One region of the Gordonia sp. Swx-4 genome, then DNA from elsewhere that is predicted to be linked to it. Evidence: predicted binding sites of a transcription regulator. Region 1 holds the regulator's gene; each other region holds the start of a gene.
What was found. The regulator LexA, encoded in region 1, represses DNA repair genes until DNA is damaged. The targets are predictions, from matches to a motif close to CGAACANNTGTTCG.
Positions count from the first base shown of each region.

Region 1 (7,437 bases):
CACCTACCCCGTCGAGGTCCGTTACCGGCCGTTGAGTCTGCAGGAGCGCCCCGACAGCGGCGACGACACCGGCGGCGGCGAACACGCCGACCTCGACCAGATCCAGGGCATCGACGCCGCGATCGACGAACTGTGGGCCGGCGGCCGCGGCGACATCCTGGTCTTCCTCCCCACCGAACGCGACATCCGCGAGACCGCGGATGCGTTGAAGCGCCGGACGGGAACGGGCCGCAACGGCGGCGCGGAGATCGTCCCGCTGTTCGCGCGGTTGTCGATCGCCGACCAGCAGAAGGTCTTCGCCCCGTCGAACGGTCGCCGCATCGTGCTGGCCACCAACGTCGCCGAGACGTCGGTGACTGTCCCCGGCATCCGCTACGTCATCGACACCGGCACCGCTCGTATCAGCCGGTACTCGACCCGCACCAAGGTCAATCGCCTTCCCATCGAACCGGTTTCGCAGGCCAGCGCCCGCCAGCGCGCCGGGCGGTGCGGTCGCGTCGCCCCCGGTGTGTGCATTCGGCTCTACAGCGAGAACGACTTCGACGCCCGGCCCGCGTTCACCGACCCGGAGATCCTGCGTACCAACCTCGCCGCCGTCATCCTCCAGATGACCTCGCTGAAACTCGGTGAGATCGCGGACTTCCCGTTCGTGCAGCCGCCCGACGAGCGCGCCATCCGCGACGGCATGGGTGTGCTCACCGAACTCGGGGCGATCACCGTGAGCCGTGAGGGCGGCCCGCCGCGCCTCACCCCCGTCGGGCGCTCGATGTCCCGGATCCCGGTGGATCCGCGGATCGCACGGATGCTGATCGCGGGTCGCGAACTCGGCTGCCTCGACCACCTGCTGGTCATCGCCTCCGCGATGTCCCTGCCCGACCCCCGCGAGCGTCCGGCCGAACATCGCGAGGCCGCCGACGCCTCGCACCGGCGCTTCGTCGTGCCGCAGTCGGACTTCCTGTCCTACGTCGAGCTGTGGCGCTACCTCGACGAACAGCGCAAGGAGTTGTCCAGCAGCAAGTTCCGTCGGATGTGCGAACGGGAGTTCCTGCACTTCCTGCGAATCCGGGAATGGCGGGACCTGCATCGCCAGCTCACCGAGATCGTCAAGGACCTCGACTGGCCGGTGAGTCCGGCCGGTTCCGACCTGCCCGAGGTCGACGCCGACGCCGTCCATCGCGCGATCCTGTCAGGACTGCTGTCCAACATCGCCGCCCGCAACACCGAGGGCCGCGAGTTCACCGGGGCGCGCAACACGACGCTGATGATCTTCCCGGCGTCCCCGCTCGCCAAGAAGCCGCCGCCGTTCATCATGGCCGCCGAGGTCCTCGAGACCTCGCGACTGTTCGCGCACACGGTCGCCGGCATCGACCCGCTGTGGGCGGAGAAGCTGGCCGGCGATCTGGTCAAGCGCACGCACAGCGAACCGCACTGGTCGTCCAAGCGCGGTGCCGCGATGGCCTACGAGCGGGTCACCCTCTACGGGGTCACCCTCGTCGCGCGTCGTCGTGTCGACTACGGCCCCATCGACCCGGTCGTCTCACGCGAACTGTTCATCCGCCATGCCCTCGTCGAGGGCGACTGGCGTACGCAGCACCCGTTCTTCGAACGCAACCGCGCACTGCTCGAGGCCGCCTCCGACGTCGAGAACCGTATGCGCACACGCGGACTGGTGATCACCGAGGACCAGCTGTTCGAGTTCTACGACAAGAGGGTGGGCGCCGAGGTCACCTCCGCACGGCACTTCGACACGTGGTGGAAGAAGGCCCGACGCTCCGATGCGGCTCTGCTCGATCTCAAGCCGGAGGACGTCGCGGCGAGTACCGAAGCCGCCCCCACCGACTATCCGGGCGCCTGGCAGCAGGGCGACACCCGACTCGAACTCCGCTACCGGTTCGAGCCCGGCGCCCCCGATGACGGTGTCACCGTGATCATCCCGCGCGCACTGCTCCCCCACGTGCGCCCGGCGGGTTTCGACTGGTCGGTGCCCGGCATGCGGACGGAACTGGCCACCGCACTGGTGAAGTCGTTGCCGAAGCAGCTACGCAAGTCGATGTCGCCGGCACAGCGTTTCGCCGAACTGGCACTGGCCCGCCTCACCCCACGGAGCGAGCCGCTCACGGTCGGGCTCGCTCGCGAGCTCACCACGATCACGCAGATGACGGTCACCGCAGGCGATTTCGACGTCGACCGGATTCCGGCCCACCTACGGATGCATTTCGCGGTCGCCGACGACGCCGGGGAGATCACCGCGCGAGCCGATTCCATCGCCGAACTGCAGCGCGCGGCCACCCCGCCAGCGTCGAAGACGGTGAAGCGCACCCTGTATCGCGCCTGGACCGACGAGGGCATCGGCACTCTCGCCGCACAGCGGACCGTCGACATCGCCGGACAACGCCTCACCCGTTACCCGACCATCGACGCGATCACCGACGACGCCGGACGCACGCGCGGGGTGGTCGTGATCGACGCCGCGTCGGAGCAGACCCGTGATCGATTGGCGGCGAGAGGAATCGTCGCGCTCCTCGACCTGGCGATCCCGCCCCTGCACCGCCGCGTGGCCGGTTCCCTCGGGGCCGCGGGTCGACTCGCGCTGAGCCAGAGCCCCTACCCGGATCTCGATGCGTTGCTGGCCGACTGCACACGTCGCGCCATCCGCGATGTCGTGGCGGGCCTCGACGCCGGCACCCTGTCGGCGGTGCGCTCTCCCGAGACATTCCGCGTGCTCACCGAGAAGTTGCGTCCACGGATCACCGAGTCGGCACCGGACTACTTCTCTCTCGCCGTCGAATCCCTCGGTTGGGTGGCACCGGTCCGTGCCGCGATCGACCGACATGCCGGTTCACTCGCGGCCGATGACGTCGCCGAACAGCTGGACAATCTCGTCTTCGACGGATTCGTCGCCGCCACCGCACGACGACATCTGGAGAATGTGCCGCGCTACCTCGCGGCCGCCGAGGCCCGCCTGTCGGCGCTCCCTGCATCGGCGGCCCGGGATCAGGCCGGAGTAGCCGTCGTCGACCGGGTGACCGAGCGGTGGGCGCAACGACTGACTCAGGTGCCCGACCACCGGAAGGCGCACGTCAACGACGAGGCCCAGTGGCTCGTCGAGGAGCTGCGGGTGGGATTGTTCGCCGAACGGCTCGGCACCGCGTACCCGGTGTCGGAGAAGCGGGTCCTACGAACTCTTGACCGACTCGGCTGAGGCGGCTCGGAGGTCGTCGATCTCGCGCTGGAAGTCCTCGACGGAGTCGAACGAGCGATAGACCGACGCGAACCGCAGGTAGGCGACCTCGTCGAGGTCGCGCAGCGGCTTGAGGATCGCGAGACCGACCTCGTTGCTGGGGATCTCGGCCGATCCACTGGCACGTACGGTGTCCTCGACCTGCTGGGCGAGCTGCGCCAATGCGTCCTCGGCGACGTGGCGTCCCTGGCATGCGCGCCGGACGCCCCTCATCACCTTCTCGCGACTGAACGGTTCGGTGACGCCGTTGCGTTTGACCACCGCGAGCACCGCGCTCTCCACGGTCGAGAAGCGTCGCCCGCACTCCACGCAGGAGCGGCGGCGCCGGATGGCCTGCCCCTCATCAGCGACACGCGAGTCGATGACCTTGGTGTCGTCGTTCTTGCAGAAGGGGCAGCGCATCGTATCCTCACGCAGGTCACGGGACACTCTGGTGCAGCCGCGCCGCATGCCAGGCCGGTAGTCGGCCGGTCCCTGTGACATCGAGGATACCGCCCGTGCTCAGTGGTACCGGGGGGCGAGCAGCGGCTGACCGACGCGCAGCCCGCTCGACGGGAGGTCGTTCAGCTGGATGATCTCGTCGACGACCGCCTCACGCGGCATCTCGGGGGCGACGCGCGATGCGATGGTGCTCAGCGAGTCGCCCGACCGCACGTGTACGACCTCGGTGCCGACCGAAGAAGGTGTGACCGTCGCGGCGTAGTTCTGACCGACGACCGCGATGACCCACACGGCCAGAGCGAGCCCGACGCCGGCGAGAATTGCCGTCGCCGTGCGCCGACGCCGCCGGATGACGGCCGAGGGCGCGGTATGCGCAACACGCGAGACGGGTACGACCGGTGCACGACCCCGCATACCGACCGGCGAGGCGCACCGGGTGGAGGCGACCCGGCGGACCCGGACCGCCGACTCCGGCACCGGACGCCCGTCGACGGGCCGGCGGCCGTCGCCGCGGCGCATCGGGCGCGGACGCTCCAGGACGTCACCACGGACCGAATCGGTGGAGCGGTCGGGGTCGATGAGAGTGGCGGTGCGCATGATGCCCTCCGTGTTTCCGGTCGAACGCTTGTCCGTGCTCCGACTGCGTCGTCGGCGTTCGAACTGTTCGATTGTCGATCATCTGTTCGATGCACTGATGTTCGATTTGTAGCACGGCACTCCGACACTTGTCTCGCAACACGTCGAACAAATGTTTGATGCGGTCGGCATTCTCGGCTAGGGTCGTCGTCAGACAAGCGATCTACCAGCACGTTCGGAATCGAGAGGAACCCGATCATGAGCGATGACGGCGGTAAGCGCACCGGAGCGCGGGGCGCCGACGAGCCCGTCGCCCCGGCAGACATGGCGGCGGCCGAGGCCTCGCTGACGCCGCGGCAGCGCGGAGTTCTCGAGGTGATCCGCAGATCCGTGCGCGAGCGCGGTTACCCGCCGAGCATCCGCGAGATCGGTGACGAGGTGGGTCTCACGTCGACCTCCTCCGTCGCCCACCAACTGCGGACGCTCGAACGCAAGGGCCTCCTCAAGCGCGACGCGAATCGTCCGCGAGCGGTCAACATCGCACCGAGCGAGCCGCCGACGCCCACCTCACCGACCGGTGGTGCGCTACCCGAGCCCACCTTCGTGCCGGTGCTCGGCCGGATCGCCGCAGGCGGCCCGATCCTCGCGGAAGAAGCCGTCGAGGACGTCTTCCCGCTCCCCCGCGAGCTCGTCGGCGAGGGTTCGCTGTTCCTGCTGAAGGTCGTCGGTGAGTCGATGATCGACGCCGCGATCTGCGACGGCGACTGGGTGGTCGTCCGCCAGCAGAACGTGGCCGACAACGGCGACATCGTGGCCGCGATGATCGACGGCGAGGCCACGGTCAAGACCTTCAAACGCCAGAAGGGTCATGTCTGGCTGATGCCGCACAACGAGCTGTTCGACCCGATCCCGGGCGACGAGGCCGTGATCCTCGGCAAGGTCGTCACCGTGATGCGGCGTATCTGACCTCTTCGTTCTCGAGAACCGCGGCGGCAGCCTCGCGCGCCGCAGCCGGATCGGTGGTGGCGAGCGCGGCTGTCGCCGCGTTTTCGCAGGTCGACCGTGAGACGCCGCCGAGGCGGGCACCGACCGCGGCGGCCGCCACCGGAGCACTCGACAGCGAGGTGACACCCAACCCGACGAGCACACAGGCGAGGATCGGGTCCGCCGCGGCCTCGCCGCACACGCCCACCGGTTTCCCCTGATCCCGTCCGGCCCGCGCGACCGTCGCGATGAGGTGCAGGACCGCCGGCTGCCACGGATCGGTCAGCGATGCGAGATCGGCCGACATCCGGTCGGCGGCCATCGTGTACTGCGTGAGGTCGTTGGTGCCGATCGAGACGAAGTCGACCTCGGCCAGGATCGCCGGCGCGAGGATCGCGGCGGCGGGGACCTCGATCATCACCCCGGCGACCAGTCCGCGTTCCCGTACCTGAGCGGCGAAGGCGGCCGCCTCGGCCGGTGAGGCGATCATCGGCGCCATGACCCAGGGGCTCGTCTCGGAACCCTCCGCGGCGCGTGTGATCGCGTCGAGCTGATGGGCACGGATCTCGGGGTGTGCCAAGGCGATCCGGTCGCCGCGCACACCGAGCGCCGGGTTGGCCTCCTCGGGCTGGTGCACGAAGCGCAGCGGCTTGTCCGAGCCGGCGTCGAGCGTACGGATGACGACCCTGCGGCCGCCGAACGCGTCGAGCACCTCGCGATAGATGTCCGCCTGTTCCTCCACCGACGGCTCGTCGGCGCGTTCGAGGAAGGCCAGTTCGGTGCGGAACAGTCCGACGCCCTCCACCGGATGATCGGTGGCCGCACGGGCCGACGATCCGTCGGCGACGTTGGCCAGGATCGCCACCTCCACACCGTCGGCGGTGCGACCCGGGCCCGACCAGCCGGCGACCCGTGCGGCCTGACGCGTGTACTCGTCGACACGGGCCCGCGCGGCGGCGTTGTCGGGTTGCACGACGATCTCGCCTGTCGTGCCGTCCACGAGTATCACCGTGCCCGAGTCGATCCCGGCGAGACCGGGGACCGCGACGACACACGGGATGCCGAGCTGCCGGGCGATGATCGCGGTGTGGCTGGTGGGCCCGCCCAGGCGGGTAACCAGCGCGATGGTGGTGGCGGGATCGAGCCCCGCGGTGTCGGCGGGCGCGAGGTCGTCGGCGAGGAGGACCGAGGGCACGTCCGGCGTGGGCACGCCGGGCTCGGGGAGGCCCAGGAGTTCGGCGAGGACGCGGTCGCGGACGTCGTTGAGATCGGTGACGCGCTCGGCCATGAGCCCACCGAGCTTGGTGAACACGGCGGCGAACTGTTCAGTGGCGGCGACGGCGGCCGACGGCGCCGAGGCGCCCTTGGCGATCAGACCCGAGGCGGCACCGATCCAGCCGCGGTCCTCCGCGAGTCCGGCCGTTGCGGTGAGCACCTCGGCGGCGACGCCGGTGTTCTGCGATGCACGCTCACGTAGGCGCGCGGCGACCGCGGCCGCCGCGGCGGTGAACCGTTCGGCCTCGTCGGCGCGACGGTCCTCGGCGATCTCGACGCCTGCGCCCAGTGCCTCTGCGGAGTGGTCGGGTCGGCGTCCCGGCCAGAGTGCGGGCCCGAGAGCCACACCACCGACAACCGGCGTCCCCGTCAGAATCTGCGTCATGTGACCACGGTTACAAATTCTTCTTGACTTGTCAACATAAACAGGCGTAAACACAATTACTACAACACGCAAAGCCACATGTTCCCACATTGGACGGCCCGATCAGCGCCACGGGAACGATCAGAACGGAGCCGGTGTGTACGCCGAGGAGAGACAGCAGGCCATCGCCGAGGAGGTACGCGTCGCAGGACGCGCCTCGGTCGCCGAGCTCGCCGCGAAGTTCGACGTGACCAGTGAGACGGTCCGCCGCGACCTCGCGGTGCTCGAACGTGCCGGGCACCTGCAGCGAGTCCACGGCGGTGCCGTCCGCCCCGAGGTCCTGCGCGTGATCGGTGAACTCGGCATCGACGAGCGCGAGACGGAACAGACCGAGGAGAAGGCCGCGATCGGCCGTGCCGCGCTTCGTTTCCTCCCGCCCGACGGCGGATCGGTGCTCTTCGACGCCGGCACCACCACCTTCCGGGCCGCCGAGGCCATGCCGCGCGACCGCGATCTCACACTGATCACCAACAGCCTCCCGATCGCCGGGCTGCTC
Region 1 is NZ_CP128197.1:3,042,218-3,049,654, forward strand. It holds gene hrpA (ATP-dependent RNA helicase HrpA) at 1-3,202, shown strand, start outside; gene nrdR (transcriptional regulator NrdR) at 3,176-3,643, opposite strand; gene PWF70_RS13825 (LysM peptidoglycan-binding domain-containing protein) at 3,743-4,279, opposite strand; gene lexA (transcriptional repressor LexA) at 4,517-5,224, shown strand; gene PWF70_RS13835 (putative PEP-binding protein) at 5,202-6,902, opposite strand; gene PWF70_RS13840 (DeoR/GlpR family DNA-binding transcription regulator) at 7,039-7,437, shown strand, end outside.

Region 2 (7,437 bases), 310 kb from region 1:
CACATACGAAAGAGCCGCGCACCCACTGGGGTGCGCGGCTCCGGATGAGTCGTGGCATTCAGGCCGGCCGGGGATCTACTCCTGCTCGAACCGACGGTTGAATCGTTCTTCCATCCGCTCCGACAGCTTGCGCTTGGAGCCGGACGACCCGGACTGCTTCTTGCCTCCGGCACGCGGCGCGGACGTCGCGGAGTCGGCGAGGTCGTCACCCCAGAGGGCGAAGAGACCGGCGCCGAACATCACCAGGAAGCCGAGGAGGCTGACGATCGGGAATCCCCCGATGTCGATCTTGACGATGAGACCGCCGACGAGCATCACGAGGCCGACGACGAAGATGGCCACCGCCTGTAGGCGACGACGGCCACTCGACTTACCCAGCCGACGACGCTTGACACTGGACGCAAACTTGGGGTCTTCCGCGTACAGAGCGCTCTCGATCTGTTCGAGCATGCGTTGCTCGTGCTCCGAAAGTGGCACCGACCCTCCTTCTCCCTGATCCGCGACGCCGACGACGGTCAACCGCGACCGGTGAGGCGTCTGCGCCTTATTCTCCCATGATACGAGGTGAAATCAGCCGCGACCACCATTACTCGCTGTTGTTGGTCCGGATGCACATACCGGAACGACAACGGAACGCCGAATGCGTGTCCGGCCTCACGCAGTTCGCCCGATTTGGGGCTCCTCTGTCCCGAATTTGCCTTGCTCGTAAGCAATGACCAAGGTCTCGACCCGGCGGAGGAAATCAAGGACGAGGAGTCGCATGCCGGCGACACTGTCGGGGTCGAGTGTTCGGATGATCCCCGACTCGATCTTCATCCGGACGGGCGACAGCGTGGCGAAGCGCGCGGCCAGCGGGGCGAGGTCGGGAGCGACAACTCCGATGCGGGTCCAGGCGTTCGACGTCTTGCGACGGGCGGGGCCGGCCGGCTCGCCGATCGCGAGCGCGGCGCCTGCCGCACGGAGGGCGACGAGATAGAACTGCCGAAATCGCTCGGCGTCGTCGGAGACGCCGTCGGCGTTGTCGAGGAGGAGATGGGCGCGCTGGAGGAGGTCGCGCGCACGTCCGACCATCACCGGGTCGACGGGGGCGGACCGGCGGGATGTGGGCCGTCCGGGCATGGCATCCTCCTCACTCGCTGGCGACGGTGTCCGGTGGCAGACGCTTCCCTCGTCCGCCACCGGACCGTCATGTCGTCGGGATGAACGCGAACAGCTTGCGGAGGCACATTCATCGAACACCCGTTCGACACGTTCAATATAGCTAGCGGCGCGCGTCTCTTCAAGGCGTGGGTCCGCGCCCGCATCCTTCTTCAACACCGGGTCCCGCGACCCGATTCCGCGGAGTCCGCCGTACCGAGAGGACAGTCACGCCAGATGGTCGGAGAACGCATGGCCGGGGCGGTGCGGGCCCGCTCGGTGAACCCGGAAGCGACCCGACGTTGACGCTCCGGCTGGTGAACCTCAGTGGTCAGGACTCCCGCGTGTGGCTGGAGCCCGCTCTCGACGTCTACGTGACCGCGATGGGATATCCCCGCGGGACCGAGATGCATCGAGCGTCTCTGTGGCGCGAGCACATCGCCCGGCCGGGCTGGCGCGCGATCGGCGCGGTCGCCACCCTGCCCCCGCACGAGGCGCAGTCGATGCCGACGTCCCGTCGCCGGGTCGGACCGCCGGTGGGTACGGGTCCCGACGACGTCCTGGTCGGCATCGCGTACGGCTACACCGGCGCGACCGGACAGTGGTGGAATCAGCAGCTCCGGCTCGGGCTGCGGCAGACCGGACGCTCGCCCGCGGACATCGAGATGATCGCCCGGGACTACTTCGAGCTAACCGAGCTCCACGTTCATCCCACCGCACAGGGACGCGGCATCGGACAGTTGCTGCTGGCACGGCTCCTCGCCGAGCGGCCCGAACGTCATGTCCTCCTGTCTACGCCGGAGATCCCCGCCGAACAGAACCGGGCGTGGTCGCTGTACCGGCGGATGGGCTTCACGGACGTGCTCCGGCATTTCACCTTCACCGGCGACCCCCGTCCGTTCGCGTTCCTCGGCCGTCCGTTGCCGCTGAATCTGCAACCGCCGCCCCCCGGTCCCCCACCATCCGGAAGATAGAGGGCATGGCACAGACAAAGACGACAGCGCACGGCACGGAACACGCATGAGCGGGCACGGGGAGCGGCGCGACGCGGTGGTCGTCGGCGGCGGCCACAACGGCCTGATCGCCGCGGCCTACCTCGCGAAGGCCGGTCGCGACGTCGAGGTCTTCGAACGCGACGACATCCCCGGCGGGGCGGTGTCGACCGTCGAACGTTTCCCGGGGCACCGCATCGATCGCGGTTCCTCGGCGCACCTGATGATCCGGCACTCCCCCGTTCTGGACGACCTCGACCTCGCCTCGCACGGACTCCGGTACGTCGACTGCGACCCCTGGGCCTTCGTGCCGGCGACCGACACGGCCCCGGCGATCGTTTTCCGCACCGATCTCGACGCCACGTGCGTCTCCATCGAACGATCTTGCGGCGCAAAGGATGCCGCGGCATACCGGCAGTTCGTCGAGACCTGGACGCCGCGCGCGCGGGCCGTCATGGACGTCTTCTACCGACCCGCGTCGATGGGACAGTTCGGGCGGGCGTTCGCCGGTCTCGGTTCGACGGCCACCACCGAACGCACCGGCCTGATCGGACGCCGCAGCGGCGCGATGCTGAATCTCACCGCCGAACTCATGGCGTCCGGCGACTCGCTCCTCGACCGATACTTCGACTCCGAACAGCTCAAGGCCGGGCTCGCCTGGTTCGGTGCGCAGTCGGGACCGCCGATGAACGCACCCGGCACCGCGCCGATGGTCGGGTTCGCCGCCCTGATGCATCTCATCCCGCCCGGCCGCGCGATCGGCGGCAGCGGTGCGCTGACCGATGCGCTCGTCCACCGCATCGGCGCCGACGGCGGCCGGATCGTGTGCGGGGACCCGGCCGTCTCGATCACCCGGTGCGGTGACCACTGGCGGGTGCAGACCGAATCCGGCGAGCGTCGGTGCACACCGACCGTGATCAACGCCTGCCACGTGCTGGCGACCCTGGACCTGCTGGCGGCGGGCGGTTTCGACGCCGGGACCATCGACCGCTGGCGACGCGACATCGTCGTCGGCAGCGGGATCGGGATGGCGGTGCGTCTCGGCACGACCGCGCTGCCCGTCTACCGCGACCTCCCCGACGACCTGCCCGTCCACGGCGTCCACTCGGCACTCGGCCTGCTGGTCACCGACCGTGCGCACCTGATCCGCGCGCACGCCGCTGCGGCGGTCGGTGTACTACCGCCGCGGCCCGCGGTGGTGGCGATGAGCTTCTCGGCGATCGACCCCACCCTCGCCCCGGAGGGCAGGCACGCGATCAACCTGTGGGCACAGTGGCACCCCTATCGGCTCGCCGGGGGCGACTGGTCGACGCTGGGGGCACAGGCGGCGGCCGCGGTCTGCGACGAAGTCGACCGTCATGCACCGGGTTTCGCGGAGTCCATCGCACACCGGTACATCCAGACCCCCGAGGATCTCGAGTCCGAGCTGGGCCTGATCGGCGGCAACATCATGCATGTCGAGATGTCGATCGACCAGATGTTCATGTGGCGACCGACCCCCGACCTGGCGGGCCATCGCGTCCCCGGCGCCGACGGACTGTTCCTGGCCGGGGCGTCGACCCACCCGGGCGGCGGGGTGACGGGCGCGAGCGGTTACATCGCCGGGCACGCCGCACTGCGTAGGAGACGTTTGTTCAGCTGAGCGTCTGGCACGATGAGCAGCGTGCGATTGTCGATTCCCGAGCAGGGTGCACCGAAGTCCTCCCGCGGTCAGTCCCGACCCCGCCGGCTGATGCCGCTGGCGGTGGCGGTCGTGACTCTCCTTCTGTCGCCGCTGATGGCCGGCTGCCTGGAGCGTTCGACGACGGTGGGCGATCGGTATTCGGGCAGTGTCATCGTCGCGACGTCACCGGACAATCCCCGTGGCGCTCCGCAGCTGGATCTCCCCGAGTCGATGATGGGGCAGGTCTCGGTGACCGAGTACAAGGAGACACCCGAGGAGTCGGCTGCCCCATCGGGGTCCGCCGACCGCGATGACCGCAGCGGGGACGCCGGGAACGGCGAGGAGGCGGTCACCCGCGTGGGCAGCCGCGCGAGTTTCTCCGATCTCACCGCCGGCCAGTTCGGCCAGCTCGGCGACATCATCGCCGACGCCTACGGCGACACCTCGCTGACGATGGACCTCACCGCCAAGCGCAGCGGCGAGGTGGTTCGTTTCCGCGGTGACACCGACCTGTCCGAACTCATCCCGGGTCGCGACTTCGTCCAGCTGACGGTCACCTTCGGCGGGCCGGTGACGGCGACCAACGGCGACCAGGTCGGCGAGTCGACGGTCACCTGGACCCCGGCTCCGGGCGAGCCGTCGGACTTCACCGCCGATGCCACCTACCCGGATCCCGCGACCGCCGCGGTCAGCAGCTGGTCCTGGTTCGTCGCCATCGTGTGTCTCATCGCGGTGCTGATCATCGCGCGGCTCGCCTATGCGAAGCGGTACCGCGGCCCGCGCCCGGGACGACCGGTCGCCACCAACACCGCACCGTCGACCCTGTCGGGTGAGGGACTCTCGGCGGCCGCTGACCCGAAGGCCTCGACAGCGCCCGAGAAGAGTTAGGACCCGAACAGCCAGGTTCCAGGGTCAGGCGGGGACGTGGAGCGCGGCGTCGACGTCCACGCCGAGGCGGCCGAGTACCTCTGAAGTCGCCTTGGCGAAGTTGAGGCTGCAGAAGTGCAGGCACGGTGCGCCCTCGGCGATGAGCCGTTCCGCGGTCTCGGTGGCGAAGTCGATGCCGACGGCGCGAACCGTCGCACGATCCTCCTCGGGACCATCGCCCGCGGCCTTGGTGAATCGCTCCACCACCTTCGGCGGGATCACCGAACCGGACAGCTCGGCCATGCGCTTGATGCTGGCCAGCGACGTCACCGGCATGATGCCCGGGATGATCGGCTTGGCACCCTGCTCGGGGTCGGCGGCCTGCACCCGGTCGCGCAGACGCAGGTAGTCCTCGACGTCGAAGAACATCTGGGTGATCGAGTACTCGGCACCCGCGCGGAGCTTGTTCACCAGGTTGCGGGTGTCGTGCTCGAGGTCGGGGGCACGGTGGTGGCCCTCCGGGAACGACGCCACCCCGACGTGGAAGTCGCCGAGGGTGTCGATGAGATGGACCAGCTCCTCGGCGTATTCGACGCCCTCGGGATGGGCGATCCACTCGCCGAGCGGATCGCCCGGCGGGTCGCCGCGCAACGCGAGGATGTTCGCGATGCCCTGATCGGCGTACGCGCCGACGAGTGCGCGCAGTTCGGCGATGCTGTGGTTGACGGCGGTCAGGTGCGCCACCGGCAGCAGGGTGGTCTGGGCGGCGAGTTCGCCGGTGATGCGGACCGTGCGGTCGCGCGTCGAACCGCCGGCACCGTAGGTCATCGACACGAAGGCCGGGGACAACCGCTCGAAGATCCGCACCGCGCGCCACAGCCGGGCTTCGCCTTCGGCGTCGCGCGGGGGCATGAACTCGACGGAGAACGGCACCGGTCCACGGTGCGGGGCGGACAGGCGTTCGACGATCGAGGGTGCCGGAGCGGTTGGGGTCACCCGAACAGTGTAGATAGCGATTCGCATAGCCTGGCAGGGTGACCTCCGCCTCCCCCACGCCGACCTCGCTCGATGCGGTCCCGGCGGCCGTCGAGACCGAATTGCGCAGTTTCTTCGACGTCGCGGTCCCCGCCGCGGCCGAGATCGCCCCGGTGGTCGGCACCGCGGCCGAACTGGTCCGCGACTTCGTCCTGCAGGGCGGCAAGCGCATCCGGCCGGTCTTCGCCTTCGCCGGATGGCGGTGCGGTATGACCGAATCGGGTCGCGCCGACTCCGACGCGGCGTCGAGCGTCGGCCGTGAGGCTCGCGACGCCCTGCGGGTGGGTGCGGCCCTCGAACTCGTGCAGGCGTGCGCCCTGATCCACGACGACATCATCGATCAGTCCGACACCCGGCGCGGGCACCCGACGCTGCACCGTGTCTTCCAGTCGCGGCATGCCGCCGCCTCCTGGGCCGGCGACGCCGCCGGCCACGGGGTGGCCGCGGCGATCCTGGCCGGAGACCTCGCGCTCGCGTGGGCCGACGACCTCGTGCACGATCATCGGCCGGGGGTTTCGGACACCTCCCGGTACCGCGCTCTCCCGCCGGCCGTCGGCGCCACCTGGGCGGCGATGCGCACCGAGGTGCTCGGCGGCCAGTTCCTCGACATCGTGAACGAGGCCAGCGGCGACGACTCGGCAGCCGCCGCGTATCGCGTGATGGAGTTCAAGACCGCCGCCTATACGGTGGCCCGCCCGCTCGAGCTCGGGGCACGTCTCGCCGGGGCGTCGGAGATTCTGGTCGCGACGCTGCGGAAGATCGGGCACGACCTCGGTATCGCCTTCCAGTTGCGCGACGATCAGCTCGGCGTTTTCGGCGACCCCGAGCGGACCGGCAAGCCGTCGGGTGACGACCTGGTCTCGGGCAAGCGCACGGCTCTCCTGGCCACCGCCCTACGACGCGCCGACGACTCCGACCCCGCCCTCGGGAACCGCTTGCGGGACTTCATCGGTCGCCCGCTCGACGAGGACGAACTCGGCTCCGCGCGAGCGCTTCTCGTCGACGTCGGCGCGGTCGCCGAGATGGAGGGCCAGATCGACGACCTCCTCGGCGCCGCCCTCGGCGCACTGGACACCGCCGACATCGGCGACGACATCCGCAGCGAACTCACCGCGGTCGCCCACCGGACCGCGCATCGCGAGGCGTGAACTCCCGCGTGAAGGCATCGACTCCGACGCCCACTCGCCCGGACGTCGCTGACCGGACCGCACGCGGCGATCTGATCACCGGCGCAATCGGCGCGATTCTGGTGTGCGTGGGCAGTTTCGGCGTCGGCGACCCGCCCCGCAACACGACGACACTCGCCGACCTGGGACTCAGCTGGATCACCTACGGTCACGGCAAGAACCTCTTCGGTACCTTCTTCTGGCTCGGCGTCTTCCTCATGGTGTTCGCCTGGGTCCGGCTCGGCCGTCGGATCGCCCGGGGGGCCGCGGACCCCCCGTCCGTCCGGACCCTGCAGCGATGGCTGCTCGTCTGGGCGGCGCCGCTGCTCGTGGCCGTGCCGGTCTACAGCCGCGACGTCTACGCCTACCTCGCGCAGGGGGCGGTGTTCGGTGCCGGGTTCAACCCCTACGCCGACGGTCCGGCCCACCATCCGGGCCCGCTCGTCGACAGCATGGCCACGGTCTGGGCCACCACCACGGCGCCGTACGGGCCGTTCACCATGGGTCTGTTGCGCGTCGTCACCGAGGTGACCGGCGACCACGTCGTCGCGGGCATCCTCGCGGTGCGACTCGTCCT
Region 2 is NZ_CP128197.1:3,354,067-3,361,503, forward strand. It holds gene PWF70_RS15270 (SCO2097 family morphological protein) at 76-477, opposite strand; gene PWF70_RS15275 (SAV_6107 family HEPN domain-containing protein) at 655-1,119, opposite strand; gene PWF70_RS15280 (GNAT family N-acetyltransferase) at 1,440-2,111, shown strand; gene PWF70_RS15285 (phytoene desaturase family protein) at 2,158-3,771, shown strand; gene PWF70_RS15290 (LppM family (lipo)protein) at 3,784-4,680, shown strand; gene PWF70_RS15295 (methylenetetrahydrofolate reductase) at 4,705-5,682, opposite strand; gene PWF70_RS15300 (polyprenyl synthetase family protein) at 5,694-6,842, shown strand; gene PWF70_RS15305 (alpha-(1->6)-mannopyranosyltransferase A) at 6,839-7,437, shown strand, end outside.
Region 2: a site for LexA is predicted at 1,233-1,246, ahead of PWF70_RS15275 (SAV_6107 family HEPN domain-containing protein). Genes of this name have one in related genera too.

Region 3 (7,437 bases), 230 kb from region 1:
CGCCCGATGAGTGATCGGCTTCAGACCGATCCCACGGTCGACGGTGATGACATCTCCGACCTTCACCTCGGTCGCAGGGATCTCGTGCACGACAGCGATGGATCCTTGCGGGATGGTGGGATCCATCGAACCTGTCTTGAACATGATGATCGTGTAGTTGCCCACGAAGGCGAGGACTGTCAGCGCAATACACAACACGCCGAACACTGCGAGGATGTTCAGCCCCCAGTCGACGAGCCGACTGCCCAGCGACCGCGTCGCCGGCGTCGCCACGTGCGATTCGACGGGCGCCGGTTCGGCAGTAGCCGCGTCCACAACCGGCGGTGACGGCACGATCGGAATCGGCAGGGTCGGGGCCTCCGACGCCGGAACGTGGCCCGCCGGAGCCGACGTCCAGACCACCCGCGGGGCAGGTGCCACGACCCTCATCGGTGCGGTCACCGTCCACGAATCCCGAATGCCGGACCCATTCGCGTCGGGTCGGTCGGTGCAGGGACTCGAGGTCGTCGTCATCGCGCCGTCTCTCTGAGATCTAGGGGTGCGGATTCGGTTGGCAGGCAGCACAACTCTGCGGGTCGCGTGAACCCTCGATCCGGCGGCGCCCAGGGATGGGAAGGAGGCTTTGCCGCCGGATCGAGAACGACTCACGGGTTGTCGACGCTCTGTGCCCTCATCTCCCAGCGCGGGGTGACACTCGTGTCGAGGATGTTGTTGGGATTGGCGCTGGCCGGCAACGTCACCTCGAAGTCGATCTTCTTGGCCGTGTTCTTGGTGACCCGGAACGTCGTTGCGACGCCGCTGCTACTCAGCTGCTGGTTGTTCACCAGGGTGGTGGACCCGTCCTTGATGGTCACGTAGAGCGCCTGGGCAAGAGTGTTGGTCGCGTTCGCAGGAGCCTGGATGGTGATGTCGGCGTCCATCTTGCCCTTGGTCTCTTTGAGCCAGAAGCTGCCCTTGGTGGTCTGCCCGGGCATCAGGTTGACCGGGTTCACACCCGCGACCACTGGGAACGAGATGACGCCGGGGGCGGCGCTGTCCGCATACTCCGCGAACCCCTCCGTATCCGACACGGTACTGGCCTGCACGTTCCAAGCGCTCTCGCCGATACCGAATGTTCCGGAACCGAATACGGTGTCGTTCCACGCGGCGAGGGTGACCACAGCGCCAACGCCGAGGACTGCACCGGAGGCGAGGATGGCCTTGCGCTTGCGGCTCTTGCGGTTGCGCTCTTCGTCGGTCAGGGGGGCGCTGGTGGGGGTCTGGTTGTTGGTCATCTTCCGTCCATCATTCTGCGGGGGCGTAGCTCATTGCTACTCACGAGTAATTTAGATTGTTTCGGATTTTTTGTTACCTGTTTTTCGAGATTGGCCGTGTGAAGTGACTCACCGCCTCTAGGTCATTTGTTCCAGAATTCTGATTACATCCGTTGTCGTATCTGTCGGCCGTTTGAACTACAGATCCAAATGGACATTCGACCAAGATCTTTAATGTCCCGAAATTTACGACAATGGTCATTGGTATTTCGACAACAGCTATTGGCACACGTCGGCAGCGGCCTAGTCCGAGTCACCTTCCACCTTCGAGCCGGCCTTGTTGATGGTGTCCGCCAGCCAGACGCCCAGCCATGCGATCGCACTCCGACCCACTTCATCCACGACGAGCTTCGCGTAGTCGGTGTGCGAGCTCCCGGAGTAGAAGTCCTTCGCCGTGACGGCGTCGCGGATCAGCGACGCCGGGTCGGTGATGGCCTGCTTCGTGACGATCCTGGCCAGCTCCTTGCCGAGCTCCCTGAACTCGGGCGAGATCAGTTCGGACAACACCCCGGAGTTCTTCCCCTCGCCCGCGTCCTCGTCGTCAGAGGCATCGACGGTCGTGTCCGCAACCAGCGAGGCGAGTTCTTTCCCCAGCTCCAGAACCTCCTCGGCCGAGACCTCGGTGTCCGGGATCGATGCCGCACCGACTCGTGCCCCCACCGATCCTGCCGCCGTCCAGGTCAGCTCCTGAACCTCCCCGACCAGGTCCGCGCTACGTTCGATGTCCACCCGATCGAGTACGCGGCAGATCGAGGCGCCGACCTTGGCGAGACCCGTCTGATCCGGGATGAGGTCGAGGATGCGGGCGGTCTTCGCGTAGTCCACCGTGTCCGCGAGCTTCACGAATGGGCGCAACTGCGTGTTCACACGCCCCGCGACCTTATGGGCGGAGCGAAGGTCTCCCACCCCGATGAGCTGCGGCAATCGACCGATGTCCGCACCCAGACCGGCATAGTCGATCCTGGCGATCGCGCCGACGACGTCGATGGCGGTCTCGACGGCGTCCGCCACCTCCTCCGCCCCCTCACTGAGGACGGTGCCGATCTTGCCCAGGACGGGATGGCGCCGCTTGTCGATGGAGCAGTAGAGGTCGGAGGGTGCACAGATGCTCGTGACCTTCCCGGACAGCTTCCCCATCCCCTCGGGTCGCGGGTCGGCGATCCCGATGCCGCGCGGCTTCGGGCCGACGGTCTACTGACCAGCGGTTCCGTTACCGGGGTCGGCGAGTAGGCCGACTGCCAGCACCTTGTCCGCCGGGATCGGGCCGTCGCCGTTGCCGATCGCCGCGGCGAGATCTCCCGCCGCGTCCGCACCCTGGCTGTAGCCACTGATCGTGAACTTCAGATCGGGATCGGCTTCCGCCCGGTCGGCGAGGACCTTCGACGCGTTCGCGATCGCGGTGGCCTTGCTGTCCCCGTACGTCCGCCCGTTGTCGAAGGCCCGCGCCATGTAAGGCAGGAAGTAGATGGTCGCCGAGTCGCCATGCGTCCGCGAGATCGAGTCGGCCACCCCCGCCAGCGCTCCGGTGGCGTGGGTCGGGTCAGCGGCCGCATCCGTTTCCCAGGTCCCGGGAATGAAGAGATTGAAGGTCGAAACCGTCGGAGGCGGAGCGGCGACGCCGGCACCAGCCCCTCCGAATGCGGTTGCCGCGACACTCGCAGTGAGCGCTATTCCACCCAGACCAATTGCCCATTGACGAGCAGATCGAAAACCGACGAACTGAGACGCTTTGCCGGTTCTGTCGCACGCGTGTCGGGGCTTACGCGCAGAGGAAGAGTATTTCATGAGGGGATGTCACAAATCTTCACATCGTTGGGGAGACGGAACAACAGGTGCGGACGGAGAGGGTCTTTCGACCCCCCTTTCCACATTGTTGTTACTTAGCAGTAGATATGAAAATTCGACTATTACGGGACGATTTCAAGAATCCCAGAGAATACTTTCAAGACCCGTAGAATCCTGTTTCATATAGGAAACTGAAACATGTTGTGGTGCAGTGTATTTCAGATAACATCGCAGGTAGGGCCATGCTGGACAAATGATCCTGTGTGAGTGAGATCACCAGCGTGATGTAGCCGTTCTCGATCACGAACCTTGAGAGGCCCTTCGCAGACACGGCGACGGCTCGGAACCGCCGGGAGACAGCGGGTCCGAGCCCTCGGGCAGACCAGGCGTCAGGTCACCCGATCGCAGTCACCGTGACGCTTGCCGATCGGGGGACAGATCGAGCCGACGGAGTAACTGGGCGTTGAGCGCGACGACCACCGTCGACACCGACATCAGGATCGCGCCGACGCTCATCGGCAACACGAATCCGATCGGCGCCAACACACCGGCCGCGAGTGGAACGGAGATCAGGTTGTACCCGGCCGCCCACCACAGGTTCTGCACCATCTTCCGGTAGCTCGCCCGCGACAACTCGATCACCGAGAGCACCGACCGCGGGTCCGAGGACGCCAGGATCACGCCCGCGGAGGCGATGGCGACGTCGGTACCGGCGCCGATGGCGATCCCGACGTCCGCCTGCGCGAGCGCCGGCGCATCATTCACCCCGTCACCGACCATCGCGACCCGCTTACCCTCGCGCTGCAGCTCGGCCACCTTGTCGGCCTTGTCCTCTGGCCGGACACCTGCGTAGACGCGGTCGATCCGCAGCTCGCGAGCCACATCCTCGGCCACCGCTCGCGCGTCTCCGGTGACCATCACCGCTTCGACCCCACGGCGCCGAAGGCCGTCGATCGCTTCGCGCGACTCCGGTCGCACCTCATCGGTCAACGCCAGCGCTCCGACGACCTCACCGTCGGCGACGACGTGCAGGATGATCGCGCCCTCATCGCGCCAGGTGCCCGCGATCGACAGCTCTGCAACACCCTGGCTGTCGAGCAATCTCGGCCCGCCCACCGCAATGTGCACTCCGTCCACTCTCGCCGAGACACCCACCGCCGGTGAGGAGGTGAAGTCCTGCGCCGCCGGCACCTCCAGTCCCCGCCCCCGGGCGGCCTCGACTATTGCGACGGCGAGTGGATGCTCGCTGTCCGCCTCGGCCGACGCGGCCAGCACCAGGACCTCGTCCGGGGTGCGGCCGCGCGCTGGTTCGACGGAACGGACCGTCGGAGCTCCACGGGTCAGCGTCCCGGTCTTGTCGAAGAGGACGGCGTCGACCGACCGCATGGTCTCGAGGGCGAGCCGGTCGGAGATCAGCACTCCCCCTCGCGCCGCGCGCTCCGTCGCGATCGAAACCACCAACGGGATGGCAAGACCGAGAGCGTGCGGGCAGGCGATGACGAGGACAGTGATCACCCGGACCACCGCGGAGTCAGGCATTCCCACCGAGGTCCAGACGACTGCCGTGACAGCTGCCGCGGAGAGGGCAAACCAGAAGAGCCACCCGGCGGCGCGGTCGGCAAGACGTTGGGCACGCGACGTCGACGCCTGCGCTCGGGCGACGAGCCGTTCGATCCCGGCCAGCGCGGTGTCATCACCGATCGCGGTGACCCGGACACGAACCGCGGAATCGGTAGCGACGGTCCCGGCGATCACGCGATCCCCGACCGATCGTCGTACCGGGCGCGACTCACCGGTGATCATCGACTCGTCCACATCCGCCGTACCGTCGACGACGTCACCGTCGGCCGGGATCGATGCACCCGGCCGAACCAGTACCACGTCGCCCACCTGCAGCTCGGAGACGGCGACGGTGACCGTTCCGGCGCCGTCGACCTTCTCCGCCTCATCGGGCAACAAGGCCGCCAGCGAGTCGATGGCCGATGTCGTCTGGGCCAGCGCACGCATCTCGACCCAATGCCCCAGGAGCATGATCGCGACAAGGAGCGCAAGCTCCCACCAGAAGTTCAGCTCACCGGACAACAACCCCAGACTCGCGCCCCACGACGCCACGAAGGCGACAGTGATGGCCAGCCCGATGAGCAGCATCATCCCCGGCCGGCGGGACCGGATCTCCCCGACCGCACCGGCGAGGAACGGCCGGCCGCCCCAGAAGTAGATGACCGTGCCCAGTACCGGCGAGATCCACATGACCCACCCGTGGTGAGGCAGCGAGTATCCGATCAGGTGGGCGAACATCTCGTTGAACGCCACCGTCGGGATGGCCAGTACCACCATGATCCAGAACAGTCGGCGGAACCGGCCGACGTGGTCGGCGTGACCGCCGTGTTCGCCACCAGCGTGCTGGTGACCTTCGTGCGTACCCGTGTCGTGCGCGGGATGGATCGCTGTAGCACTCATGCGACCGACTATATACCCCATACCCGTATATCGTAATAGCCAATCTTCGTTGCGAGGTTCGCCGACACCCGGCCCGCCGTGGGAGACCCGATAGCACACACCTCCGACAAACGTGGGTCACCTATCTGATTTCGATAAGCGTTGCACCGCAGCATGATTCCGGCTAAAGTCGAATGTACATTCGAACACGGCATCGGGGGTGACCGTCTTGACCGGAATCTCGACCACCGACGTCGGGCCGTCGACCCGCCCCTCCGAACTCGTGCAGGAACTGCATCGGATCACCGCCGAACTCCAGGCCGTCGATCTGGCGCAGTGCTCCGATGCCGAACTCATCGACGTCGCCGCCGGAACCGAACAGGCCATCGCCCGACTCACTTTCGCCGGCGACCGACAGATCATCGAGATCGCCGACCGCGACCTACCCCACAAGACCGGCCACCGCAGCATCACCCAGTTCATGACCCACCGCCTACGCGTGGCCGACCCCATGCGCCGCACCAAACAACGCCACGCGACCGCCACCCACCTCAGCCCGACCGGCGAACCACTCGAACCCGAACGCCCCGCTCTGGCAGAGGCATTGGCCGACGGCAAGGTCAGCACCTCCCACGTCCGGGCAGTACTCGACGTCCTCGACCAGATCCCACACGCCGTCGACCACGACGTAAAGGTCGCCGCCGAACGACAGATGGCCGAGATCGCCGTCGACCACACCCCCGCCGACATCACCGCCCTCGGTGCACGACTGCTGGCCCACCTCGACCCCGACGGCACACTGACCGACGACACCGACCGCAAACGTCGACGCAATCTGTCGGTCAACCGGCAACGCGCCGACGGCACCGCCCAGATGACCGCCAACCTCACCCCCGAACTCCTCGCCCGCATCACCATGCTGCTCGCCGTCTGGGCCAAACCCGGCATGAACAACCCCGACGACCCCGACTCCCCCCACGGTTCCATCGAGGACGCCGACCCCGAGGCGGTCGAAGCCGCAGCCGCACGCGACGACCGCACCCCCGCCCAGCTCAACCACGACGCCCTCAACGCACTCCTGAAAGCCGTGTTCGACGACGGACTCCTGGGTAAGAGCCACCGCGGGTTACCCATCCAGCTGATCATCAAAGCCGATCTCAACGACCTACGACGCGAAGCCGGGTTCGCCACCACCGCGACCGGCACCCTGATCCCGATCACCGACCTCGTCAACATGGCCGCCGACACCCAGCCCTGGCTGGCGGTGTTCAAAGACGCCACCGCCGTCCCGCTGTACTTCGGACGCGGCAAGAGGTTGGCCACCCGTGAACAACGTCTCGTGTCCTTCGCCCGACCCGACGGCGAGGTCTGTTCCACCCCCGACTGCGGCATATCCGCCGCGCACGTGGAAATGCACCACGCGCAACTGGATTGGGGTCTCGGTGGACTCACCGACATCACCGACCTCGCACCGGCGTGCCCGAAACACAATCGCATGGTCAGCAATGAACCCGGCGGCTACACCACCCGCATGGTCCGTGAAGGCCCCGACGAAGGCCGCTGCGCCTGGCGGTTGAACGCCGAACCCGGCGCACCACCCAACCCCGAACGCATCAACCGCCGACCTGACATCCCCCGCCGATTCAACGAACAACTCAAACAGGTACGCAACGAGATCCACGGACCCGAACCGGAGTCCGGCGATACCCCACGCCTCCAGATGCGCCAGATCATCGACCTCCGCAACGCCTCCGACGCCGAAGCCACCCTCGCCTCGATACTCCTCGCCGCCGCCTACCCGCACCGGTGAGAATCGCGGTCGTGAAGAAGGTGGTGGACCGTCGTCGAGGATTCCGTGCGATTCTGGAGCCAGAATGACCATGGACACCCCGCACAAGGT
Region 3 is NZ_CP128197.1:3,272,871-3,280,307, forward strand. It holds gene PWF70_RS14920 (signal peptidase I) at 1-207, opposite strand, end outside; gene PWF70_RS14925 (hypothetical protein) at 215-529, shown strand; gene PWF70_RS14930 (SipW-dependent-type signal peptide-containing protein) at 645-1,274, opposite strand; gene PWF70_RS14935 (hypothetical protein) at 1,557-2,450, opposite strand; gene PWF70_RS14940 (cutinase family protein) at 2,505-2,822, opposite strand; gene PWF70_RS14945 (heavy metal translocating P-type ATPase) at 3,507-5,558, opposite strand; gene PWF70_RS14950 (DUF222 domain-containing protein) at 5,767-7,347, shown strand; gene PWF70_RS14955 (DUF5655 domain-containing protein) at 7,412-7,437, shown strand, end outside.
Region 3: a site for LexA is predicted at 5,729-5,742, ahead of PWF70_RS14950 (DUF222 domain-containing protein). Genes of this name have one in related genera too.

Region 4 (7,437 bases), 1.3 Mb from region 1:
CGAGTCCGTCGACGGTCCCCGGGACGTCGTCTTCAAACTCGAATACCTCCAGCTCGGCGGCTGTTTCAAGGTGCGGGGCAGCCTGTGGGCGACGCTGCACGCACGCGCGGAGGGAACACTGACCGACGCCGGGGTTCTCGTCGCGTCGGGAGGCAACGCCGCGATCGGCGCCGCCTGGGCCGCACGGATCGCCGGCGTGCCGTGCACCGTCGTGATCCCGGAAACCGCGCCCGAGGTCAAGGTCCAGACGTTGCGAACCCTGGGTGCGCAGGTGCACCTCGTCGGGCTGCGCTATCAGGACGCCGCCGACGCCGCCGTCGAACTCGCCGCCACCACCGGCGCGCTCCCGCTGCATGCCTACGACCTGCCCGACATCGTCGCGGGTGCGGGCACGATCGGCCTCGAGGTGACCGAGGACATCCCCGGTCCGCTGACCACCGTGGTCTGTGTCGGTGGCGGTGGCCTCATCGCGGGCCTCGCGGCGACCCTGCGTCCGGGCGACCGTCTCGTGGGTGCCGAACCCCTCGGGGCGTCATGTCTTCACCAGGCGCGGGCAGCGGGGTCGCCGGTCCCGGTCGAACTCGAGAGCGTCGCCGCCGACTCCCTCGGCGCCACCCGCGTCGGTGACATCTGCTGGGAGACCGCCGCGCAGCACCCCGGCGTCGACAGCGTGCTGGTGACCGACGACCAGCTCATCGCCGCGCGGCGGATGCTGTGGGACTCGCACCGCATCCTCGTCGAACACGGCACCGCTGCCGCCGTCGCCGCGGTGACCACCGGAGCGGTTCGGCCGGAACCGGATTCGACGCTGTGCATCGTGCTGTGCGGGGCAAACACGGGCTCCGACCTGTAGCGGCGCCGTCATCGACGCCGAGCCGTGCGACTACGCTGGGCACATCATGTTCCGGATCATGTTCTATCAACCCTGCATCCCGCCGAACACCGGAAACGCGATCCGGCTGGCCGCCAACACCGGGTGCGAACTGCACCTCATCGAACCGTTGGGGTTCTCGATGTCCGACGCCCAGGTCAAGCGGGCGGGGCTGGACTATCACGAAATGGCCAATGTAACCGTGCATCCCAACCTGGTGACGGCGTGGACCACGCTGAAGCCCGAGCGGGTGTTCGCGTTCACCGCACACGCGGAGCGCTATCACACCGATGTCGACTACCGGCCCGGCGATGTGCTGTTGTTCGGTCCGGAACCCACGGGTCTGCCCGACGAGGTTCTCGCCGAACCCGAGGTCACCGACCGGGTGCGCATCCCGATGCTCGCCGGCCGTCGATCACACAACCTCGCCAACGCGGCGAGCATCGTCGTCTACGAGGCATGGCGGCAGAACGGTTTCGCCGGCGCCGTTTAGTCGACGCGGTACCGCTTGGTGCGGGCGGTGGCCCCGCCGATGAGCGCGACCTTGCTCTTGGGTACGCCGAGATGTGAGGCGAGCAGTTCGGCGACCGCCTTGTTGGCACGACCCTCGGTGGCGGGTTCGCGAACGTAGATGGTGAGGGTTCCGTCGGGGCCGGCTTCCACCAGCGGCCCCTTGCTGCTCTTCGGCTTGACGGTCACCACGACCTGCTGCGACATCGATGTCCCCGATTCGTAGTTTGTCACTCCGGCAGGCCCTCACGGGCTACTGCCAGTCTCTGGATCTGGTTCCCACTCGAAGATCCATGCGCTGCAAACGATCTGCGACGACGGTCACGGCGCCTTCGGCATTCTGTACCCGACCGCGCACCAGCAATGCCGGTGCGGTCTGTGCCAATACACGGTACCGCGCCCAGAGGCCGACGGAACACACCACGTTGACCATTCCGGTTTCGTCCTCGAGGTTGATGAAGGTCACGCCGGAGGCCGTCGCAGGTCGTTGGCGGTGGGTCACCGCGCCGCCGATCAGTACGCGCGCGCCGTCGGGCACCGACAGCAACCGGTCCGCGGCCACCACCCCCATCGCGTCGAGCCGAGGGCGCAGGAACTGCGTCGGATACGACTTCGGGGTGATACCGGTGGCCCAGGCGTCGGTGGCCGCCAGCTCGATGTCGGACAGGCCGGGCAGCGTCGGCGTGGCACCCGCCGATCGCAGTTCCAGCTGGTCGTCACGAACGGTCGCGGCCGCCCCGGCCTCCCAGAGCGCCTGTCGCCTGCTGAGACCGAAACCGTCGAAGGCCCCGGCCCCGGCGAGACCCTCGAGTTCCTTGGCGCTCAACGCGGCCCGGCGGGAGACGTCGGTGATGTCGGTGTACGGGCCGTCGGCGCGCCGGTCGACGATCCGCTGGGCCACCTCCTCCCCGACCCCGCGCACCTCGTCGAGCCCCAGCCGCACGTCGAGGCCCTCGTTCTCCAGCGTCGCGTGAGCAAGAGAAGCGTTGATGTCGGGGCGATGGACCGCCACCCCGTGCCGGCGGGCGTCGGCGACCAGGGTCTGCGGCGAGTAGAAACCCATCGGTTGCGCCCGCAGCAGCGCCGCGCAGAACGCGGCCGGGTGATGCAGCTTGAACCACGACGAGTAGAAGACCAGCGACGCGAAACTCTGCGAATGACTCTCCGGGAAGCCGAAGTTGGCGAAGGCGGCCATCTTCTCGAAGATGCGGTCGGCGGTGTCCCCGGTGATGCCGTGGAGCTTCTCCATGCCGGCATAGAAGCGTTTGCGCAGGCGTTCCATCTTCTCCGGCGACCGTTTGGAACCCATCGCCCGACGCAGCTGGTCTGCCTCGGAGGCGTCGAAACCCGCGACGTCGACGGCCAGCTGCATCAGCTGCTCCTGGAACAGCGGCACACCCAGCGTCCGCTCGAGGGCCTTGTGCATCGACGGGTGTTCGACGGTGACCGGCTCGTCTCCGTTGCGCCGTTTGATGAAGGGATGCACCGAACCGCCCTGGATGGGTCCGGGGCGGATCAACGCCACCTCGACGACCAGGTCGTAGAAGCAGCGCGGTTTCAGCCGCGGCAGGGTCGCCATCTGGGCGCGGGACTCCACCTGGAACACACCGACCGAGTCGGCGCGGCACAGCATTTCGTAGACCGCCGGTTCGGCGAGGTCGAGCGTGGCGAGATCGACCTCGATGCCCTTGTGCTCGGCGACCAGATCGATCGCGTAGTGCAGCGCCGAGAGCATCCCGAGACCGAGCATGTCGAACTTGACCAGCCCGATGGCCGCGCAGTCGTCCTTGTCCCACTGCAGCACGCTGCGGTTCTCCATCCGCGCCCACTCCGTGGGGCAGACGTCGGCGATGGGCCGGTCACAGATCACCATGCCACCGGAGTGGATACCCAGATGCCTTGGCATACCGAGGATCTCACCGGCCAGATCGGTCACGTCGGATGGCGCGGCGTCCGGGGACTTGGCCCAGGCATCCTGCTGCCCGGGCGCATATCCCAGCGCCCTCGCCATGTCCCGGATCGCCGACTTGCCTCGGTAGGTGATGACGTTGGCCACCTGCGCGCTGCGATCCCGGCCGTACCGGCGGTAGACGTACTGGATGGCCTCCTCACGACGGTCGGACTCGATGTCGACGTCGATGTCGGGCGGCCCGTCGCGTTCGGGGGCGAGGAACCGCTCGAACAGCAGCTTGTTGGCGACCGGGTCGACGTTGGTGATCCCCAGGGCGTAACAGACCGCCGAGTTGGCGGCGCTCCCCCGGCCCTGGCACAGGATGTCGTTGGCCTTGCAGAAGTCGACGATGTCGGCGACGACGAGGAAATAGCCGGGGAACGTGAGGGTTTCGATGATGGCGAGTTCGTGTTCGATCTGCCGGTAGGCCTGCGGATGTTCGACGGGTGTGCCGTATCGGCGCCGGGCGCGGGTCATGGTGAGTTCGCGCAACCAGCTGGCCTCGGTGTACCCCTCCGGCACGTCGAACGGCGGCAACTCCGGCGCGATCAGACCGAGCCGAAAGGCGCAGTCTGCGGCGATGCCGACCGCGTTGTCGATCGCGTCGAGGTGAGCGGGCATCAGCCGGGCCATCTCGTCGCCGCTGCGCAGGTGTGCGCCGGCGACCCCCGGCATCCAGCCGGCGATGGTCTCGATGTCGGTGCGTGCCCGAACCGCCGCCATCGCCATCGCCAGCCGGCGGCGTCGGGGTGCGGCGAAGTGCGCACCCGTGGTGGCGACCGTCGGCACCCCGGCGCGTGCGGCGAGACCGGCGAGCACCGCATTGCGTTCGTCGTCGTCGGGCATGCCCTGGGCGGTGAGTTCCAGGACGACGTTGCCGTGACCGTAGGTCTCGATCATCTCCCGCAGCGCGATCTCCGCGGCCGGGACACCGCCGCGGTCCAGCGCCCGCCGGACCGCGCCCTTCCGGCAGCCGGTGAGGATCAGCCAGTGTCCGTCGCCGGCGCCGGACAGGGCGTCGCGGTCGTAACGCAGCAAGCCCTTCTCGCCCGCCACCATGTGTGCCTCGGCGATGGTCCGCGACAGCCGCCGGTAGCCCTCGCCGTCGCGGGCGAGGACCAGCAGGTGTTCTCCCGGTGGATCGTTGAGGCCGCTCCGGGCGATGTCGGGTTCCAGCGACAGCTCGGCACCGAAGACCGTCGGCATGCCGAACTCGCGGGCGGCCTCGGCGAACCGGACGATGCCGTAGAAGCCGTCGTGATCGGTGACGGCCAGCGCTTGCAGTCCGAGCCGTTCCGCCTCCTCGACCAGCTCCTCCGGCATCGACGCGCCGTCGAGGAAGCTGTACGAGCTGTGGGCGTGGAGTTCGGCATAGGCCACCGACGACGAGCCGCGCGCGATGTCCTCCGCCTGGTAGGCGCCGCGTTTGCGCGACCAGGCCGGGCTGTCGCCGCCGTCGCCCGGGAACATGGCGTGGTCGCTGTCATCGGGGCCGAAAGCGGTACCCGGACGCCCGCCGTCGGGTGCCCGACCGGAGAGCACCCGCTCCATCTCCGACCACGTCGGTGGTCCCTGATCCCAGCCCACCCGAGCAGTCTATCGAACATGCATTCGAATGAACATCTCGATTCCCGCCCCGCGGTCGTTGCGCTCGGCACAAGTAAGTGCAACTCTGAGTATCAGACAGATTCCATCTCCCATCGGGGGGACGAGGACATCCAGCGGGCGACATGCCCGCTCACATGATGGGATCCCAACATGACCAGCTACTTCATCACCGGAGGCAGCGGATTCATCGGCCGACGCGTCATCGATCGACTTCTGACCGTCGACCCCGGCGCGACCATCCACGCCCTGGTTCGCGAATCCTCACGATCGGCGTTCGACGCCCTGCTCGACGAGCTCGGTGCCACCGGTCGGGTGACCCCGGTCGTCGGGGACCTGACCAGCCCGGGCCTCGGCCTCGACACGCATGACCTGCCGGAGTTCGACCACGTGGTCCATCTCGCCGCGATCTACGACATGGCCGCCGACGCCGAGTCGCAGCGCGCGGCCAACGTCATCGGCACCTCTCGCGTCGCCGACTTCGCCATCACCCACGACGCCCTGTTCCACCACGTGTCCTCGGTCGCCGTCGCCGGCGATCATCGCGGCCGGTTCACCGAAGCCGATTTCGAAGTCGGCCAAGGTTTTCCGACGGCATATCACCGGACAAAGTTCGAGGCGGAGCGGGTCGTCCGCGAGCGCGAGGGCCTGCGGTGGCGCGTGTATCGGCCGTCGATCGTGGTCGGCGACTCGCGAACCGGCGAGATGGACAAGATCGACGGTCCCTACTACTTCTTCGGGCATCTCGCCGCGCTCGGCCACCTGCCGTCGAGACTGCGGTTGCCGATGCCCGACCTCGGCACGCTCAACATGGTGCCCGTCGACTTCGTCGCCGCCGCGATGGTCGCGCTCATCGCCGTGGACCCCGAACGCAGCGGATTGGTGTTCCATCTCGGCGACCGGCGTTCGCTCACCACCACCGAGATGTACAACGCCCTCGCCCCGGCATTCGGAGCGCCCCGCGGTTTCGATGCCATCCCGCACTCGGTGGTCGAGCCCGCGCTCGCTCTGTCAGCCATGGGACCCGCCCGCGTCGGACGCAATCTCCTTGCCGCCCAACAAGGTATCCCGTCAGCGGTGCTCGACGCGGTGTCGTTGCCGGTGGACTTCTCCTCCGACGCCACCCACGCCGTCCTCCACGAGCACGGGATCAGCGTTCCCGACTTCACCGAGTACGCACCCGGCCTGTGGCAGTACTGGTCTGCCCACCTCGACCGCTCCCGCAACCGGCGCCGTGACCCCCGGGGTCCGCTGGTGGGCAAGAACATCCTCATCACCGGCGGGTCGAGCGGTATCGGCAAGGCCACCGCCCGGATGTGTGTCGCCCACGGCGCCAACGTGATGATCGTGGCCCGGTCTGCCGAGGAACTCGATTCCGCCGCAGACGAATTGAATTCGACGACCAGCAAGAAGGGCATCCCGCCGGGCCGGGCGGTGGCCTACCAGTGCGACATCACCGACGAGGAGTCGGTCAACGCACTGATCAAGTCGGTGCTCGCCGAGCACGGTCACGTCGACGTGCTGGTCAACAACGCCGGCCGGTCCATCCGGCGCGCCACCGTGAACTCTGTACAGCGCTCGCACGACTACCACCGGGTCATGGCGGTCAACTACTTCGGCGCGGTCAACCTCATCCTCGGACTCCTGCCGCACATGGTGGCCCGGCGGTCGGGACATGTGGTCAACGTGACCTCGATCGCGGTGCAGTCCCGCGGACCGCGCTTCGGTGCCTACGCGGCGTCGAAGGCGGCACTGGAGGCGTTCAGCGACGTCACCGGCACCGAGACCGTCTCCGACCACGTCACATTCTCCAATGTGCGTCTGCCGCTGGTGAAGACGCGGATGATCTCGCCCACCGAGGCCTACGACAACCAGCCCGGCACCTGGGATGTGGACAAGGCCGCGTCCCGCGTGTTGCACGCGATCGTCGACCGGCCCAAGCGGGTCAGCTCGGTCGTCGGGACGATCGCCGAGATCGGGCACCGCTTCACGCCCGACCTGACCACCCGCATCCTGCATCTGGAGTACCTGCTGTTCGGCGAGTCGGCGGCAGCGATGGGGCGTGCCCGCCGTTCGGGTGGTCGCGACGCGTGATCGACACCCCGTACCTCGAGGTCGACGTCGACCGCCTGGACCGCAACCTCGCCGCCCTCGCCGGAGCAGCCCGGAGCGTCGGGGTCGACGTGCGGCCACACGCCAAGACTCACAAATGCGCCGAGATCGCCCGCCTGCAGATCGAGCACGGCGCGGTCGGCCTGACCGTGGCGACCATCGGCGAGGCCGAGGCATTCGCCGATGCCGCGGATGTCACCGGGTGCACCGACATCTTCATCGCGTACCCGTTGTGGCCGACCGCTGGCCAGGCAGCTCGACTCCGCGCCCTCGCCGAGCGGGTCACCCTGCGATTGGGGATCGATTCGCTCGCCGGCGCACGGCATCTCGCCTCCGCGGTGGGTCCGGCCCGGTTGCAGGTGCTCGTCGAGGTCGACTCCGGCCAGCA
Region 4 is NZ_CP128197.1:1,750,051-1,757,487, reverse strand. It holds gene PWF70_RS08080 (serine/threonine dehydratase) at 1-853, shown strand, start outside; gene PWF70_RS08075 (tRNA (cytidine(34)-2'-O)-methyltransferase) at 900-1,364, shown strand; gene PWF70_RS08070 (DUF167 domain-containing protein) at 1,361-1,588, opposite strand; gene PWF70_RS08065 (error-prone DNA polymerase) at 1,635-4,919, opposite strand; gene PWF70_RS08060 (SDR family oxidoreductase) at 5,091-7,031, shown strand; gene PWF70_RS08055 (alanine racemase) at 7,028-7,437, shown strand, end outside.
Region 4: a site for LexA is predicted at 4,933-4,946, ahead of PWF70_RS08065 (error-prone DNA polymerase). Genes of this name have one in related genera too.